DNA from 4 places in the Pseudovibrio sp. Tun.PSC04-5.I4 genome. Region 4 is predicted to be linked to each of the others. Evidence: predicted binding sites of a transcription regulator. Region 4 holds the regulator's gene; each other region holds the start of a gene.
The links. The regulator PhoB, encoded in region 4, activates phosphate uptake and scavenging genes when phosphate is short. The targets are predictions, from matches to a motif close to TGTCATNNANCTGTCAT.
Positions count from the first base shown of each region.

Region 1: the regulator PhoB is predicted to act here: its motif matches at 2,312-2,328, upstream of BLS62_RS24605 (UDP-2,3-diacylglucosamine diphosphatase).
Region 2: the regulator PhoB is predicted to act here: its motif matches at 2,160-2,176, upstream of BLS62_RS18070 (arsenate-mycothiol transferase ArsC).
Region 3: the regulator PhoB is predicted to act here: its motif matches at 2,043-2,059, upstream of phnC (phosphonate ABC transporter ATP-binding protein).

Region 1 is NZ_FNLB01000006.1:4,173,676-4,177,938, reverse strand. It holds gene BLS62_RS24615 (threonine ammonia-lyase) at 1-286, opposite strand, end outside; gene BLS62_RS24610 (glycosyltransferase family 4 protein) at 380-1,459, opposite strand; gene BLS62_RS24605 (UDP-2,3-diacylglucosamine diphosphatase) at 1,456-2,265, opposite strand; gene BLS62_RS24600 (SDR family oxidoreductase) at 2,533-3,312, shown strand; gene BLS62_RS24595 (OmpP1/FadL family transporter) at 3,346-4,263, opposite strand, start outside.
Region 2 is NZ_FNLB01000006.1:2,749,122-2,753,384, reverse strand. It holds gene BLS62_RS18085 (carboxymuconolactone decarboxylase family protein) at 159-509, shown strand; gene BLS62_RS18080 (DNA polymerase beta superfamily protein) at 655-1,479, shown strand; gene BLS62_RS18075 (MAPEG family protein) at 1,625-2,002, opposite strand; gene BLS62_RS18070 (arsenate-mycothiol transferase ArsC) at 2,268-2,726, shown strand; gene BLS62_RS18065 (AprI/Inh family metalloprotease inhibitor) at 2,912-3,451, shown strand; gene zapE (cell division protein ZapE) at 3,686-4,263, shown strand, end outside.
Region 3 is NZ_FNLB01000006.1:2,041,202-2,045,464, forward strand. It holds gene phnE (phosphonate ABC transporter, permease protein PhnE) at 1-38, opposite strand, end outside; gene phnD (phosphonate ABC transporter substrate-binding protein) at 141-1,067, opposite strand; gene phnC (phosphonate ABC transporter ATP-binding protein) at 1,110-1,955, opposite strand; partial or broken gene BLS62_RS32210 (IS3 family transposase) at 2,633-3,618, shown strand; tRNA gene BLS62_RS14550 (tRNA-Ser) at 3,940-4,029, opposite strand; gene BLS62_RS14555 (CerR family C-terminal domain-containing protein) at 4,249-4,263, shown strand, end outside.
Region 4 is NZ_FNLB01000006.1:572,115-576,377, forward strand. It holds gene pstB (phosphate ABC transporter ATP-binding protein PstB) at 1-63, shown strand, start outside; gene phoU (phosphate signaling complex protein PhoU) at 94-798, shown strand; gene phoB (phosphate regulon transcriptional regulator PhoB) at 975-1,670, shown strand; gene BLS62_RS07670 (GcrA family cell cycle regulator) at 1,801-2,364, opposite strand; gene BLS62_RS07675 (aspartate aminotransferase family protein) at 3,170-4,263, shown strand, end outside.

The DNA.
Region 1 (4,263 bases), 3.6 Mb from region 4:
CGGCAGCAGCAACACCCTGCGCATGATTACCGGAAGAACATGCAACTACGCCAGCTGCACGGTCTGCCTGCGGAATAAGAGACAGACGGTTGAAAGCACCACGGAATTTGAAAGATCCAGTCCGTTGCAGGTTTTCTGCCTTCACATAAACCCGACCATTCACGTGTTCATCCAAAACGGGAAAGTTCAACAAAGGTGTCAGGCTTGCAAAGCCCTGTATCCGCGCTCTTGCTTTCTCAATCTCGGAAAAGGAGAGCTCTACGGGATTGGAAACATCAAAAGACATCGGAACCTCAAGGCATTAGGAAATTGAGGCCAAACATAGCACGCAAATTCACATCGTCCTTGAGTATTATTTAACCCTCACGCAGAGATCAGCTCAACCATTCAGATGATTTCCAACAGAAGTGCTTGCAGAAGAAGGTCCCTGCCGAAAGCCAACAGGCAAAGCTGGATTATACGCCTGATCTGCGTTTGCCAAGAACTGTTCAGCGCTTGCCCGCCATGTATACCGCAAAGCGACATCCCGGCAGTGTTCTCGCGAAACTTCCAACGCTTCCAGCGCTGCAATTTGCAGGTCTTTGTTCAACACGCCCGCCCCGCTGTTTCCGATCACATCAATCGGCCCCATCACAGGGAACGCGGCGACAGGCGTTCCGCAAGCAATCGCCTCCAGCAGCACATTGCCGAATGTATCGGTTAGACTTGGGAACACAAAAACATCTGCGTTGGCGTAGTACTCAACCAGCTCATCCCCTTCTTTAGGGCCAGTAAACACAGCTTCAGGATAAGCCTTTTGCAGTTCTTCCAATTGCGGACCACCGCCAACAATGATCTTGGTTCCCGGCAGGTCCAGCTTCAAAAACGCTTCAATATTCTTCTCAACAGCCACACGTCCCACATAGAGGAAAGTAGGCCCAGATAGAGGAGATAACCTGTCGGTCTTCAGAGGACGGAACCGTTTATGGTCGACACCACGAGACCAGCGCATCAAGTTCTCAAATCCACGCGCACGAAGTTCAATCTCCAACGTATTGGTGGCCACCATGCAACCCTGCCCGCTGTTGTGAAACCAGCGCAGCCACGAATAACTGAAGGATAACGGTACCGGATACCGCGCCTGCAAATACTCGGGAAACCGGGTGTGGTAGCTGGTGGTGAAGACACGTCCATCTCGCTTGGCAACCTGCCGCGCCATCAGCCCCAGTGGGCCTTCAGTGGCAATGTGTAGATGATCGCAGTCAAAGTCCTCAATGAAGTGCCGCACTCTATGAGGCAGTGTCAAACTAAGCCTGATCTCCCCGTACGATGGCATAGGAACGCTTTTAAAGGACAATGGGGTCAGAAACTCAACCCGTATACCCATCTGCTTCAATTCTTTCGCCAACCGCTCCAGCGAGCCAACAACGCCATTGATCTGCGGCTTCCATGCATCTGTGACAATCAGAATTGAGCTCATGCTGCCACCTGACGACCAGTCTCAGAGCCATCCTCAATAATAGCGAGGGCATTCCCTTCACCCCAATGGATAACCTCAAACGTTCCGTCGAAATGTTCCGCAACAGCGGTGCAGCTTTCAACCCAGTCACCCGTATTGATGTAATGAATGCCGTCACTCTCATGATCCGCAGCATGGTGAATATGCCCGCAGATGACCCCATCAACACCCTGACGTCGTGCCTCGGAGGCTAATGTCTTTTCAAACTTGCCAATAAAGTTGACCGCGTTTTTGACCTTGAGTTTCGCCCATGCAGACAAGCTCCAATAGGTCAGCCCCATTTTCCGGCGACCGTAATTCAAAACTGTATTGAGATTGAGCGCGGAGACGTAAGCCCAGTCCCCCAAAAACGCGAGCCACTTGGCATGACGCACAACAACATCAAACTGATCTCCGTGAATGATCAGGTACTTTTTGCCATTGGCACCCTCATGAATGTGTTGTTCGACAACTTCGATGCCGCCAAAATAAACGCCGAAGAAATCCCGCAGGAACTCATCATGGTTGCCCGGAATGTAGATTACCCGCGCTCCCTTACGAGCTTTACGGAGCAGCTTCTGCACCACATCATTGTGCAATTGCGGCCAATACCACGACCGCTTCAGACGCCACCCATCGATAATATCACCGACAAGATAGACCGTCTCGGCATCGTTATTTTTCAGAAAATCCAGTAAGAGATCCGCCTGACAACCACGCGTACCAAGATGTACATCGGACAAAAACAAGCTCTTGTAGTTTTTACTGTTGGAATCCCCGGTCACCATATGCCTCCGGAATAAGAAAACGTTCATTTCTTTTAAAACGATTCACAAGAAACAAATATGACAGCGTAGATATACTGGAACCGCGCAGCTCCTTGCTCCTATCCCTGTTAATATAACTCTACGAATATTAGGGGATGCCAAACCAAGGCTCTGCAATTCAATTCAATATTCCTTTCGCTTGCTAAGCTTGATCCTTACTGGTTCAGCAGGCAAAGACACAGTAGGATGCCTCCACGATTTATCCAGTTGAAACAATGGAATATTCAAATGCACTTAGGAATTAACGGGCGCAAAGCGATTATCTGTGCATCCAGTCGGGGTTTGGGACTGGGCACAGCAAAGGCTCTGGCCGAAGCGGGTTGTGATCTTGTCATCAATGGGCGTAATGAAACCCTGCTCAACCAGATTGCACGCGAACTTTCAACCGCACACAATGTTGCTGTCATTCCAGTCGCGGCAGACATCTCCACACCTGAGGGTCAACAAGCTGTTCTGGCTGCCTGCCCCAAACCAGATATTCTGATCAACAACAATGGTGGTCCGCCACGTAAAGACTTTAAGGAACTGGATAGGGAAGCCATTCAGGCTGGCATTGTCCAGAACATGATCACCCCGATCGAACTCATCAAAGCCGTCATTGAAGGCATGGCTGAGCGCCGCTTCGGCCGCATCGTCAATATTACATCCATGTCTGTTAAAATGCCGATTGAAGGGCTGGATCTTTCCAGCGGAGCCCGCGCTGGCCTGACGGCGTTCCTCGCAGGTGTGTGCAGGCAGTACACACAATACAACGTCACTATCAACAACGTCCTGCCCGGCAAGTTTGATACCGATCGCCTCAAAGGTGGGTTCGAGCGTCAGGCACAGCAAACTGGCATTTCCTTGGAAGAAGCCAAGCGATTGTCTTCTGAAGAAATACCAGCAAGACGCCTTGGTCATCCTGATGAGTTCGGCAATGCATGTGCATTCATGTGCTCTGCGCACGCTGGTTATATAACGGGCCAGAACTTGCTTCTGGACGGCGGTCTATACCCAAGCGCTTTTTAAATCACAGCTTAACACCAGCGCGGCATCACTAACCTAGTAAGTAATCCTCAAAGCCGCGCTGAGAATATCAATATTCGTGTCATTCACAGGGCCCTGGATCGTGATACCCTCATAAAACGGATGGTCTGGATTGATATTGATGTTGCTGGCTTCAGGGAAGATATGCGTATAACCAAAATCGAAAGAAAGCCAATCCTCATAAAAGTAACTCAGTCCAGCACTTAACCAGAAGCGGTTGGAATCTGGTAAGCGTGGTGTCCGGTTCGCTTCATCAATCGGCGACCACTCATAAGCTAATCCGAAACGACCTGTTATATTCTCGGTAAAATCATACTCGGTTCCCAGGGCGATCAAATAGCCATCATTATACTGGAACGGAAGTTCCGTCACCACATCACCGCTTAGATTGAAGACTGGGAAAGTTCCAAACCGCGACCAGTGCGTCCATTCAAACGATCCGAGGGCACGCCATTCCGTATTGAGCTCTTGCTGGAAGGAAACACTCACAGTTTCAGGCATGATTATATTCGCGCGAATTGGTGTCGGCGCATCCCCTCCAACAACAAGTCGTCCTTTGAGATTATGCTCTACAGGAGAACGATAGCCAATGCCCAACTGGGTTCCCTTCCATGGCTCAAAGAGCGCTCCAACAGTCGCCCCAAAGCCAAGATTGTAATCTTCTCCACGCAGCTCAGCTGTCGGCGACGCCGCCGCAATAGGGGGAACACCTGTCGCAGACTTTAAGCGCACCTGAATGTACTCGAGCTGAAGTCCTGCTCCGACCGAAAATTTGTCCGTCACCTGAAACGCAGCCATTGGCGTTACATTCACAGAAAACACGCGAGACGATCTGGCATAAACCTGCCCGGCCCATTCAATATCTGGCTTAGTCTCAAGTCCATAAGGCGCGTTTGAACTAACGCCTAGGGACAACCGGTCATTCACTTTCCA
Region 2 (4,263 bases), 2.2 Mb from region 4:
AGCGAAAATTACAATGACGTGGGCGTTACATTAAGAGGTGTTTTACGTAAAAACGCGAATGATATTAATGGACTTAGCTTAGGTTGTTTGATTTTAGTCATTGTCTGTCGGTGAAGTTCTGTCAATATTAGTTATATCTAATATAATGGAGCTGAAGCATGGCTGTAGAAAACTGGCAAGAATTCCTAAAACAAACCGATGGCCGTATCGCAGAGTTACGCCCTGGTATTCCCGGTGTCATGAAAGGCTTTGGTGAAATCGCAAAAAGCGCAATCGGTACAGGTGCGCTCGAAGCGAAAGCAAAAGAACTTATCGCGCTCTCCATTGGTGTTGCTGCCCGTTGTGACGCCTGCCTTGGTTACCACGCAAAAGCTTGCATAAAGTACGGTGTAACACGCGAGGAACTTATCGAGGCATTAGGCGTGGCTGTTTACATGGGCGGCGGGCCTTCCCTCATGTATGCCGCTGAAGCACTCAGCGCATTCGACGCTTTTTCCGAAGAAGCCTAATATTAGCGTGTGGCGCATCGTGCCAGAGTCTCCCGTTTCTGGAAAACTTAGAGAGCAAACTGCTCGACCGCACTTGCCCTGAAAAGCGTTCAAGGGTAAGTGCAACGAGGAGAAGCCTCTTAGATTTCAGGTTAGGCAATTTTCGGTGAGTGCGCCTTCGCAAGTTAATTCAGACAGCTCTTCTACATTTTTTGAGCTTGAAAAGAGTTTTCGTGACTTGGAGAACGAAAAGAATCTGCGTGTATTGCACGCGGGCGATCTTTCGCATCTGTACCTCACTAAAAAATCAGAGGCTGCTTATCCCAATTGCAGGTTCATCTACACGCAATCTCTCGAGTACTATCTCTCGCTCTTCCCTTCAGAAGATACGATGGGTGTAGATTTTAAAGTTCCTGCAAGCGTTAGTGGTTGGGATCTCAAAAAAACACTGATAGCACTTCTGAAAGGTAATCCTGAGCCGTTGGATTGGGTTCAATTGAGAGATGCTTACGCCGGGCATGAGGGCTTTCCCAAATCCATGCTGGCATTCGCGGTCGAATATTGTGACCCGGTTCGCTTTGCGCTCTACCACTTTCAGCGTTTGAATAGGCAGCGGCATAGATTTGACGGCATGGCTCTGGGCGAGATCGTGCCGGAAAGATTATACGATTTGATCCGGTCGTCACTTGTACTGCGTTGGTATAATCAGAACCGATATCAGGGTATTCCACCTTCAAGACTTGCCGACCTTACAGAAGCAACCTTTATTCGTCCTGTCTTGCGCGGCGAAATTGAAGAGTTGGTTGAGCGCAGTGAGGCTGGGCAAATAAAAGATGTTGTCCGCCCTGCTGGTGCCGTGAATGAGCTCATTCTATCTGAACTGGAAGCGGGGCCAGCGCTAATGGCCCGAACTCGCCGGTCATTTACGCAAGATACCGCAGCTCAGGCTGACCGGTTTTTCCTCAAATGGGCAGTCGCCCCTAAAAACTGACGGAAGCTATAAGAGCTACTGTTAATTTCGTAGTAACGAACGACTACGGAAACAGCAGAATTGCGCCATTTTTAGTGCGTCTCCAGTCCTTGCCTGTCTCACAATACCATGAAATCACGGGGATATTGACTGTCCCGAGTTGCTGTTATGACCACGCCGGCGACGTGAAGAGTGCAACTGAACTAACCAGACCAATAAACCAAACGACTGAACGCAGGGAAGCGCGGTCAAGCCAGTAACAAGCAATGTACAGAACGCGCATTGCGATGAACAGGCCGCACAATTTTTCGATCCAATCTGGGTCCCCTCCATAAGCGAGAGCGATCAGAACGGACACTGCATAAAGAGGGAAGGCCTCGTGAGAGTTGATTTCGGCTGAGCGTGCGCGAAGACGGAAACCTTCTTTCCAGTAGGCCGGATCCCTCGGTTTGGAATTGTTATAGTTGCGAGAAATTTTGGCAGGAAGAACTGAAAGCCATGGCATCAGACCGGCAATCAGAATTGTCCATAAAGGAAAAGACATTGTGCAAGCTCCCAAGAAAAGCAGAAAAACATTGCTTCTTATACAGGCGCTTATTCTGAAAGTGAACAGCGGTCACTTAAGATTGAAGCTGGCCAGACTGCGCTGATTAGCCAGTAGCCCCGTATTATTCCCAACCCATCTGTGATTATCACTAGCGTTTCATTCGAGTGTCATCCTCCCGAATAAAAAGGGCACTAAAAGGTGCTGGGAATGAGAAGCACACCGATGATTGGACAACGTCCGGCGCTGCAGTGGAGGCGTTCCTATGACAATGGCGAATGTACTGTTTGTTTGCGTAGAGAATTCGTTTTTTAGCCTCGCAGCAGAGGCCTATTTGAATAAAGCTTCAATGGGAGGCCTGAGAGCATTTTCTGCTGGTCCGTTGCCGGGAGAGATAATGCGCCCGATCACACGGAAGGTGCTTTTTGCCAATGCACTGCAGGAAAGCGGCTTGCATCCCAAGTCCTGGAATGTTTTTTCGCTGCCGCATGCACCGCAGCCTGATTTCGTAATAAGTCTTCAAACTAGTGTGCTTCTTGACAAGCAACCGATTTGGCCTGGGCAGCCTACAAGGATGAATTGGGGTGCCCGCTCAGATGAACAGGAGCCGCGAAATATAAAAGAGGCAACAGATGCATTCAGCAGGATTAAAGAAGCTATAGATTTATCGATTTCTTCAAAAGTTTTTTCTAGTGATTCTCTAAATTGGCGAACTGCTTGTTGATTTTGTTTCGCCCTTTGCTTTCTAATGATTGCGATTTTCGGCATGTTACCCCAAGGAAATGAGGGTTTCGGTGGGAAACTTTCTTTTTTTTAGCTCTAAACTTCCACCGGCCTCATTTTAGAGGCATCTTCTTAAGATCTTTATGGTTAATACGCCTTAATTCACAAGGCTGGGATGACACCACTATGAATCGTAGTTTGACGATTGCATTTGTTTCTGTAATTGCAATTTCCACAATGGCGTGCCAGCGAACGACTTATACGCGTAGCTATGTATCGCCGCTGCCGGCTTCTCCTGTTTCTCCTATTGAAGGTCAAACTTTGTCGCCAATCATTCCGGGTCAACCTGGTTATGAAAATCAAATTTTGGTTGATGGGCAGGATGCTAACGCCAACTCGCAGGTTGTTTCCGCACCGCCTGCTCCAAACGTAAATGCAACTGGCGGTTCGCTTGGCCGAACTGACTTGCTTGGCGGTTGGAGCGTATCTTCCGGTGGCGACAACTGTAAGCTCTTTATGACGCTGACGAAATGGAGCGGTGGCTACCGTGCAAACACCCGCGGGTGTAACGACGCTAGCCTCTCCCAAATTTCTGCTTGGAATCTAAATGGAAATCAGGTTGTGTTGAAAGATGCTGGTGGTGGCAATGTTGCTACCCTGTCAGGCGCTGGAACCAGTTTTGCTGGTCAAACTGCAAGCGGATCCTCTATTTCGTTCGCTCGCTAACAGACAGCTTGGCAGTTAAAAGAATTAAAAGCGTTGCGCTGGATACAGGCGCAGCGCTTTTTGCATATGTAACCAGACTAACTGCAATTTTCGCTTTTATGTGATGGTGTGCTTTCACTTATATTCCTCATAGTACTTGCGTCTGGGTGGCGCTCTCCTTTAAGCCATGGGCGAATATGGCATATTGGAATTTGCGATTTCTTTGTTGGAATCCAGTTTGAGGAATAAAACCCCGTGCTTGAGAATGCATCAACCCCAACCACTGTCCTTGCTCAATACAATTCAATGGTCGCGCGGGGCGATCTAGAAGCTGATCCGGTTCAGATAGAAGTGGCAAAGCGCCTTGATACTCTGACTGCAAAATTAGCCGAACAAAAGCCAGAAGAGAAAAAAGGGCTTTTGGGGCGCTTGTTCGGGAAGGGCAAGGAGGAGCAGGAGTTTATCAAGGGGCTGTATGTTTGGGGGTCTGTTGGCCGTGGCAAGACCATGCTTATGGATCTGTTTTATGACCTTAGCCCTGAACCGCAAAAGCGGCGCTTGCATTTCCATGAGTTTATGGAGGAGATCCATGATCGAGTATTTGTGGTACGCAAGCAAATCAGCGCGGGAGTTATCAAAGACCGTGATCCGATCATTCCCATTGCAGAAGAAATAGCAAAAAACACCCGCCTGCTTTGCTTTGATGAATTCACAGTGACCGACATTGCGGATGCAATGCTGTTAGGGCGTCTCTTTATCAAATTATTTGATGCAGGTGTCGTTCTTGTTTGTACCTCAAACGTCGTGCCGGATGAGCTCTATAAGGACGGACT
Region 3 (4,263 bases), 1.5 Mb from region 4:
AGTCGGGAAGCCTCAGTCAGCGCCAGATGAGCTGCCACCTTAATAATCCTCCAAGGTCGAAAAAATAGGCGGGCTCCCTTGAGCCCAACATATGAAGAAGGGCGCGATCACCTCGCGCCCTCATGTTTCAGTCAACCAGATTAGTTGGCTTTTTTCGCTTCGATCTTACGGCGACGTGCTTCAACAATGGTCTTGTAGAAGTCATGGTTCACATCAACAAAGTCAGCATATTCCCCACCCTGTGCAGAGTAGAAACATTCAGTGTCGTCTTTCACCATAGCTTTGAGGGAAGCAACAACCTTGCCCTTAACATCAGCAGGAAGAGTCTTCCGTACCACAAGCGGACCGTTCGGGATCAATGGGGATTGCCAAATCTGAACCAGATCAGACATATCAACCATGCCTTTATCGACCATTTTGCGCAGGTTGCCAGAAGTGTAACCCTCTTCCCATTCACCAACACCAGATGCCCAAGTTACACCGCCATCAACATCGCCATTCAAAACAGCAAGAACGTTCTGCTCATGACCACCAGAGAACTGGCTGGAAGCAAAGTAGTCCTTGATGTTCAGGCCCATGTCGTCAAAAGCAACGGATGGCACAAGATAACCGGATGTGGAATTAGGATCAGCAAAGCCAAGGCGCTTGCCCTTCATGTCATCCATCGTCTTAATTCCAGAATCTTCACGAGCGACCATGACAGAGTAATAGCCAGTTGCACCATCAAGCTGTTTGGTTGTCAAAACCGGTTCAACAGCTTCTGGAGCTGAAAGGTACACGGCGGAATAACCGGACGCGCCAAGCTCAGCATAATCAAGGTTTCCACCCTTCAGGCCTTCAATAGTGCCAGCATAATCGGCCGCTGGGAAAAGCTTGACTGGAACACCAAGAAGCTTTTCAAAACGCTCAACCAGACACTGGTTGTTACGAAGACGATCCGCTTCGTTTTCACCACCCAGAATACCAATGCGGAATTCGGTGATTTTTTCTTCAGCCATAGCAACAGGCGCAGAAAGGATAGCAGAGCTAACAGCAAGAGCCGCAGCAACTTTAGCGATGATTTTCATCAGAGCACTCCAAATATAAGGACAAAATTCAAGAAGCCGCTACTACTCAGCAGCAGAAACTAGGGGTACCAGCGCACCCTTAGCCGGTTCCAGGGAAGCGATGTTTGCACCTTCGCTACCAAGAGACGTTGAGGTCATCCCCTCTTCAAAACTGTCATCAGCACCGTAAATCTCACGGGCGACAGCAGTTGAAAGGTCTTCAGGGTTTCCATCAAATACAATTTCACCATCACGCATCCCGATAACCCGGTCACAATAATTGCGAGCAGTATTAAGTGTGTGGAGGTTACAAATCACGGTCAGGCCATCTTCGGTATTAATCGCCTTCAAGGCATCCATAACGACCTGCGCATTCATAGGATCAAGAGAGGCAATCGGTTCATCCGCCAAAAGCATTTTCGGCTCCTGCATCAAAGCACGCGCAATCGCCACCCGTTGCTGCTGGCCACCGGAGAGATTTTCAGCTCGTTTAAGAGCTGTCTCAGCAATGCCGAGCCGCTCCAGCTTCAACAGCGCCTGAACACGCTCCTCGCGTGTGAAAAGTTTAAGCATACTGGAGACCGTGCCATGTGCATTGAGGCGACCAAGCATCACATTGGTTAAAACATCAAGGCGAGGAACCAGATTGAACTGCTGAAATATCATTGCACAATCGCGCTGCCATCGGCGCTTGTCTGCGCCCTGCAAAGCAAGCACATCAACACCATCAACCAACAATCGTCCCCGGCTTGCTGGTGTAAGTCGATTGACCATGCGCAACAACGTAGATTTACCAGCGCCAGAGCGACCAATAATGCCAATCATCTGAGGTTTATCTATTGTAAAGGACGCCCCCTTTACAGCAACATGTGCCCCAAATTCTTTTCTAACGCTTTCAAACTGGATCAAGATATCTGCCCCATTGCCCGTTAATCTTTAACGCACTAGGCACACGGGATTGTTACAGTGAAATGACGCAATCTGAGAATTGGTGACTGTCAAAAAATCGTCATAAAATTGAACCGCAGCAATGCTGACAAAACGAGCTTTGCGTTACGATTATGTGACAGGGTAAAAGACTCACAGTTTAGCTGCCCGCTAAGAACAGTAGGCAAACCTCAGCAGAATCGGTTCCAGCAAAACCAACTGGAGTTCAATTGCGGAATAGAATTTACACAAAAAAAGCAGAGCCGAGGCCCTGCTTTGAGGTATTTAGTGTCTCTGGGATTAAAGAGGTAAAGCGCCTTCCCAGACGATCTTTCTGTAGCGCTCAGGGTTGGTATCCCCCTCAGTATTAAAAATCAGAACCACGGACTCTTTGCTAAGGTCCATTTCCTTGGCAATCTCCGCAAACCCTTCTTTAAATTCAGCGCATACAGCAGCCCAATGTTGATGGCGCCGGATTCACCACCAGTGATCCCAGCATCACCGTGCAGCGGGTTGCCAAGAATGCACATAGAGCTGGCTCGGGAAATTCGGACAGGTTGTATAAGTGGATTTAGCTCCTAAAACTGACATGATGCCAAGAACAGGCTCTTGCAGCCATGCCAGATGTGTTTGGAGCTGATAAACAAGCTAGGCAGGAGCCTGAAGTCGACATCAAACGGCTGCATGCCAAAATTGGTGAGTTGGCATTGGAGAACGATTTTTTCGAACTTCGAAGGGACTTTGGCCCCAGTGGGGCCGCGTAAGCTCGTAAGAAGGTGCTCACCAAAACGGGACTACTGAACGCCAGAAGATGATTGTCTGCAAACATGACCTTCCACTATCCCGTCAGGCTAAAGCCCTGAGCTTATCTAGAAGCAGTGTTTACTACCGGCCCCGTCCGGCCTCACTGGAAACGCTTGCCATCATGCGCCTGCTGGATGAACTTCATCTGGAGTATCCGTTTGCGGGTAGCGGTATGTTGCAACAGCTCTTGAAGGCAGAGGGCTTTCCTATCGGTCGGTGCGCCATGAGATCCTTGATGAAGAGGATGGGTATTGAGGCAATCTATCGCCGACCAAACACTTTCAAACCCGCACGGGGTCACAAGATTTACCCGTATCTGCTGCGTGATGTAGAGGTTTTAAGACCCAATCAGGTCTGGGCCATCGATATTTCCTATATTCCCATGGCGAAGGGCTTTACCTATCTGGTTGCCATCATTGACTGGTACTCGCGTAAAGTTCTGAGCTGGCGATTGTCGATTACCATGGAGGCAACTTTCTGCATCGAAGCTCTGGAAGAGGCGCTCTCAAAACACGGCAAGCCAGAGATTTTCAACTCCGATCAGGGCTCCCAGTTCACTTGCATAGACTTCACCGATGTGCGCAAGCGCGAAGAGATCAAGATTTCCATGGACGGCAAAGGAGCCTAGCGTGACAATGTTTTTATCGAACGGTTCTGGCGCACCATCAAATATGAGGAGGTCTACCTCAAGGCCTACGTCAGTGTGCCAGAGGCCAGAAAATCCATTAGGCGGTACATCACCTTTTATAACCAGAAGCGCCCACATTCATCGCTTGACTGGAATACCCCGGATCAGGCCTACTGCAACCACCCGCTGCACATAACTCAAGCTGCTGCGTAATCGGAGCGGAACCACTTATAAACGACGCTCAACTGTCCAACCAAACGGGACCACCTCTGAGCAACAGCGTGCTCCACACGCAGCCTGCAACCATAATCGATATTTAGGTAAGTGAGATAAAGCCTGTGAGGGTCGAACTTACAAAGGAGCGCCTCGCCAACGACCGAGAAAGAGTATCGTCAAAAAACGCAGAGCAGTGCGGCAAGGAAAGCAGCTCGCGCAATTCGCACAACTCAAACCCCAAAGAGCCAAGACCACAAATTTCAATTGGGAATTTGTTCAAGGCCGAAGCCTGAAACACCAACATCCTAAAAAGGAGAATGGCGGACACGAAGGGATTCGAACCCTTGAGACCCTTCCGAGCCTACTCCCTTAGCAGGGGAGCGCCTTCGACCACTCGGCCACGTGTCCATGAGCGGGTAGATAGCACGAACCACCTGAAATTCAAGAGTAATGTGCACTTGAAGCTGTGGAAATATAAAATAGCCTGTGCAGAAACTGCAAAACCCCCTCAATACCCACTGAACCGCATCAATTCCGCTTTTATGGAACACCATCTTTACAAAAATAGGGTTATGGCATATTTTTAAATCAAACGATTGATTGAAATATAGAATAGAGATTGTGACCATGGCCCCCTCCTTT
Region 4 (4,263 bases):
GAAATCTTCACAAACCCCAAAGACCAGCGCACACAGGATTACATCACTGGCCGTTTCGGTTAAGAATAGAAACTGCTCTAAGGAAATCATCCAATGAAAGATCATATCGTCTCTGCTTTTGGCGAGGAACTCAAAGAGTTAGCCGGACGCGTTGTTGAGATGGGCGGCCTTGCCGAAACACTGGTGCATGATGCTGTGACCGGCCTACTCAGGCAGGATCGTGAACTGGCAGCGCGCACCATCGCAGCTGATCAACGCCTCGACAACATGCAGGCAGAGCTTGAAGAGCTGTGTATCTCCGTAATCGCACGCCGCCAGCCAATGGCAAGTGATCTGCGTGTGATCATTGCGGCCATGCGGATCTCGAACGATCTTGAGCGCGTTGGTGACATGGCAAAGAACATTGGCAAGCGAACCCTCGCGATTGAGACAGATTTCTCCAACAAACAGCTCGCTGTTGGTGTGGAACATATGTCTGATCTCGCTCTTGAGCAGCTCAAGGCCGTTTTGGATGCCTACACCTCGGGTGATCTTGAGGTTGTTCAGCGCGTGCATCAACGTGACGACGAGGTTGATGCGCTGTACACATCCCTGTTCCGTCAGCTGCTGACCTACATGATGGAAGATCCTCGCTCAATTACCATGTGTGCACATTTGCTGTTTTGTGCGAAGAACATTGAGCGTATTGGGGACCACGCAACAAACATTGCGGAAAACATCTATTACATGGTTTCTGGTAATCATCTGCCAACAGAGCGTCCCAAAACGGACGAACTTACACAGAGCGCCGCTGTTTAGGGTGTATTTGCACAAGCGGGTGCCGGTTTTTGGATAAGAATGCGCTGAAAATGCGTATTCCCAAAAAAGAAGCACCGTGTTTGGTTAGAATACGCATGACGAAAAGAGTATCGCAGCCTGCCCAAGCCATTTCAGGCATGCTGCTTTGAAACAGAAGGTGCAGAGAGCACTTTAGTATGCCTAAAATATTGATTGTAGAAGACGAAGAACCGTTGAGCTTGCTGCTACGCTACAACCTGGAAGCAGAAGGCTACACTGTGGGCGTATGCGCAAGAGGGGACGAGGCTGAAATCCTGCTTCAGGAAAGCCAGCCGGACCTTCTTCTGCTGGACTGGATGCTTCCCGGCCTCTCCGGAATTGAACTCTGCCGCCGGTTACGGGCACGGTCTGAAACGGAACGCATGCCAATCATCATGCTGACAGCGCGCGGTGAGGAATCCGAGCGTATTCGCGGCTTGGCGACAGGCGCGGATGACTACGTGGTTAAACCGTTTTCTGTTCCTGAGCTGATGGCTCGTGTCCGCGCCATTTTCCGCCGTGCAAATCCCGAGGTGGTCTCCACGCTTCTTAAATCTGGAGATATCGAGCTGGACCGCGAAACGCACCGTGTTCGCAGAATGGGCAGTGAGATCCACTTAGGGCCAACAGAGTTCCGCTTGCTGGAATTCCTGATGAGCGCGCCGGGCCGTGTTTACTCACGCGAGCAGCTTTTGGACCGTGTTTGGGGCCATGATGTGTACGTGGATGAACGCACAGTTGACGTCCATGTGGGCCGCCTTCGCAAAGCCATCAACAAAGGCCGCATGAAGGATCCAATCAGGACAGTGCGTGGCGCAGGTTACGCGTTCAACGATCAGTTTGCTATCGGGTAATGCTGAGTAATTACTGACAGGTTATAAAGCCGCCTAAGGGCGGTTTTTGTGGCCCAGTCGCCTCATGCCGCAACGGACAACAAAAAGCCGGGCAAATGACCCGGCTTCTCAATCTTATATATCTGTTTGATCAGCTGGCGCGGCGGCTACGACGATCGCTCACTGGTTGATACGCGATGCTGCGGTGATGGGCGCAGTAAGGTGTGCCTGCATCAGACTGACGACCACAGAAGTAAAAGTCATCAGAACTCGGGTCACCAATTGGCCACTTACAAGTCCGCTCATTCAAAGTCAGAATGGACGCCCGTTCTGACGGAGGAATGAAAATATCTGGTGCGGGCATTTGCGCAAGTTCGGCCCGGATCATTTCAATTGGTTCAATTTTAAGGGCTGTAGCCCCAGCAACAGTTGGCTGAATAGGACGAGGTGAAGGAGTACTTATCGCAGCAACGGCGATTGTTTCTGTTACGCTCGGTTTTGCAGGAGAAACTGGCCGGGCAGCAGGTGCTGCGGCTTTTCTCGCTTTAGTTGCGGCGCCACCAGATTTGGCGCGGCCTGATAATCCAAGGCGGTGAACCTTGCCGATGACGGCGTTCCGGGTGACGCTACCCAGTTCGCCAGCGATCTGGCTTGCGCTCAGTCCGTCTGCCCAAAGCTTGCTTAGTAACTCTACACGTTCTGCTGTCCAGCTCATTAAAGGGCCCCGTCTTCCTTCAGTGGCGTGCAAAACAGCATTCGCTCAGCCCGGATAAATCCGACCTTGCCGCTTACCTGAGCGTGTGTGCTTGCAGCGTTTAGTAACTACGAGATGGTGTGTAACTCTTATCGCACACTACTATATGGGCGTCGAGGCGAGCAATAACCTTAAAGAATTGAGGTGGGGATGACTCTGGTTTTCCCCAGAATTGCCGCGCTACTACTTACCTATTACAGCCCTCTTGCAGTGGGAGAAGATTACCAATCCATGGATTGGGAGGTGTCTCTTAAGTCAGATCCTATAGCAATCTTTCCAACATAAAGTAAGAGCTGACGACCTTACTCCATTGATATTTATTACATATATTAATCAGGAAAAAACAACTGGTAATAATTACTAGTTAAACAGGTAATTCATGAGGCCTTTGTAGATTTATACCAGCAGCGCCACCTCATACTACACGTATGAGGTGTGTTGAATAAACCTTAAGTGTACTGGAAAAAATCTGGTCATAGGGAACCGTATTAACCCACCACTCGGCCCTACAAAGATGCCACAATGGCGCCTTCCAAGTGGTGCGGCCAAGACTGGTTGATGTCGTTGGTAGCCCAAGGGGCACACGGTAATTCCTGAACTATAATAACCTATTGCTGCCTAATAGGTGTTATTGACAGCCCATACGGAACACGGTTTATATGTTGCTTCGTTTACAGCCCAAACGCCATATGGCGTTTTTTTGTTTCTTGACCAGATAACTGGAATTTTTTGAGTAAATAACAGCTCAATCCATGAGGAGTTAAAAATGACGACTTCGTCGCTAATGCAGACTTATGCCCGTTCTGAACTTTCGTTCGAGCGTGGGGAAGGTGTCTGGCTGATTGCGGCTGATGGTCGACGATACATGGATTGTGCATCTGGTATTGCGGTTTCCGGTCTTGGTCATGCCCATCCCAAATTGGTTGAAGCGCTCAAAGCGCAGGCTGAAAAGCTTTGGCATGTCACCAACCTTTATACCATTCCAGAAGGCGAGACGCTGGCAAAGCTTCTCACAGACAACACCTTCGCTGATGTGGTTTTCTTTTGCAATTCAGGAACAGAAGCAATCGAAGGGGCGATGAAGACAGCCCGCCGCTACCATTTTGCCAAGGGTAATCCCGAGCGGACGCGTATCATCACCTTTGAAAATGCGTTCCACGGCAGAACCATGGCAGCACTGGCCGCTGGTGGTCAGCAAAAATACCTCGAAGGTTTTGGTCCTGCCCCGGAAGGGTTCGATCAGGTGCCTGTTGGCGACCTTGATGCCGTTAAGAAACTGGTTGGCCCGGAAACAGCCGCGATCATGCTTGAACCTGTTCAGGGCGAAGGCGGTGTGCGCACCATGGATCCAGCTTTCTTAAAAGGTCTGCGCGAGATCTGTGACGAGAATGGTCTGTTGCTGATCTATGACGAAATCCAGACCGGTGTTGGCAGAACAGGCAAACTCTTTGCGCATGAATGGGCCGGTGTTGAACCCGATATCATGGCGATTGCAAAAGGCATCGGCGGCGGTTTCCCGGTGGGCGCGTTCCTTTCAACCAGCGAGGCTGCAAGCGGCATGGCTCCGGGCGCGCACGGCACCACATTTGGCGGCAACCCACTTGCTATGGCTGTTGGCAATGCCGTTCTGGGTGTCGTTCTGGAACCCGGCTTTATGGAAGCGGTTCAGGAAAAAGGTCTGCTGCTGAAGCAAAAACTGGCCTGTGTTGTGGATGAATACAGCCGGGTGTTTGAGCTGGTACGCGGCGAAGGCCTGATGCTTGGCCTTAAATGCAAAGTGGCAAACACCGAGCTTTTGGTTCACATGCGCAACAACGGCCTGCTGCCTGTTGGCGCTGGCGATAACGTTTTGCGTATTAT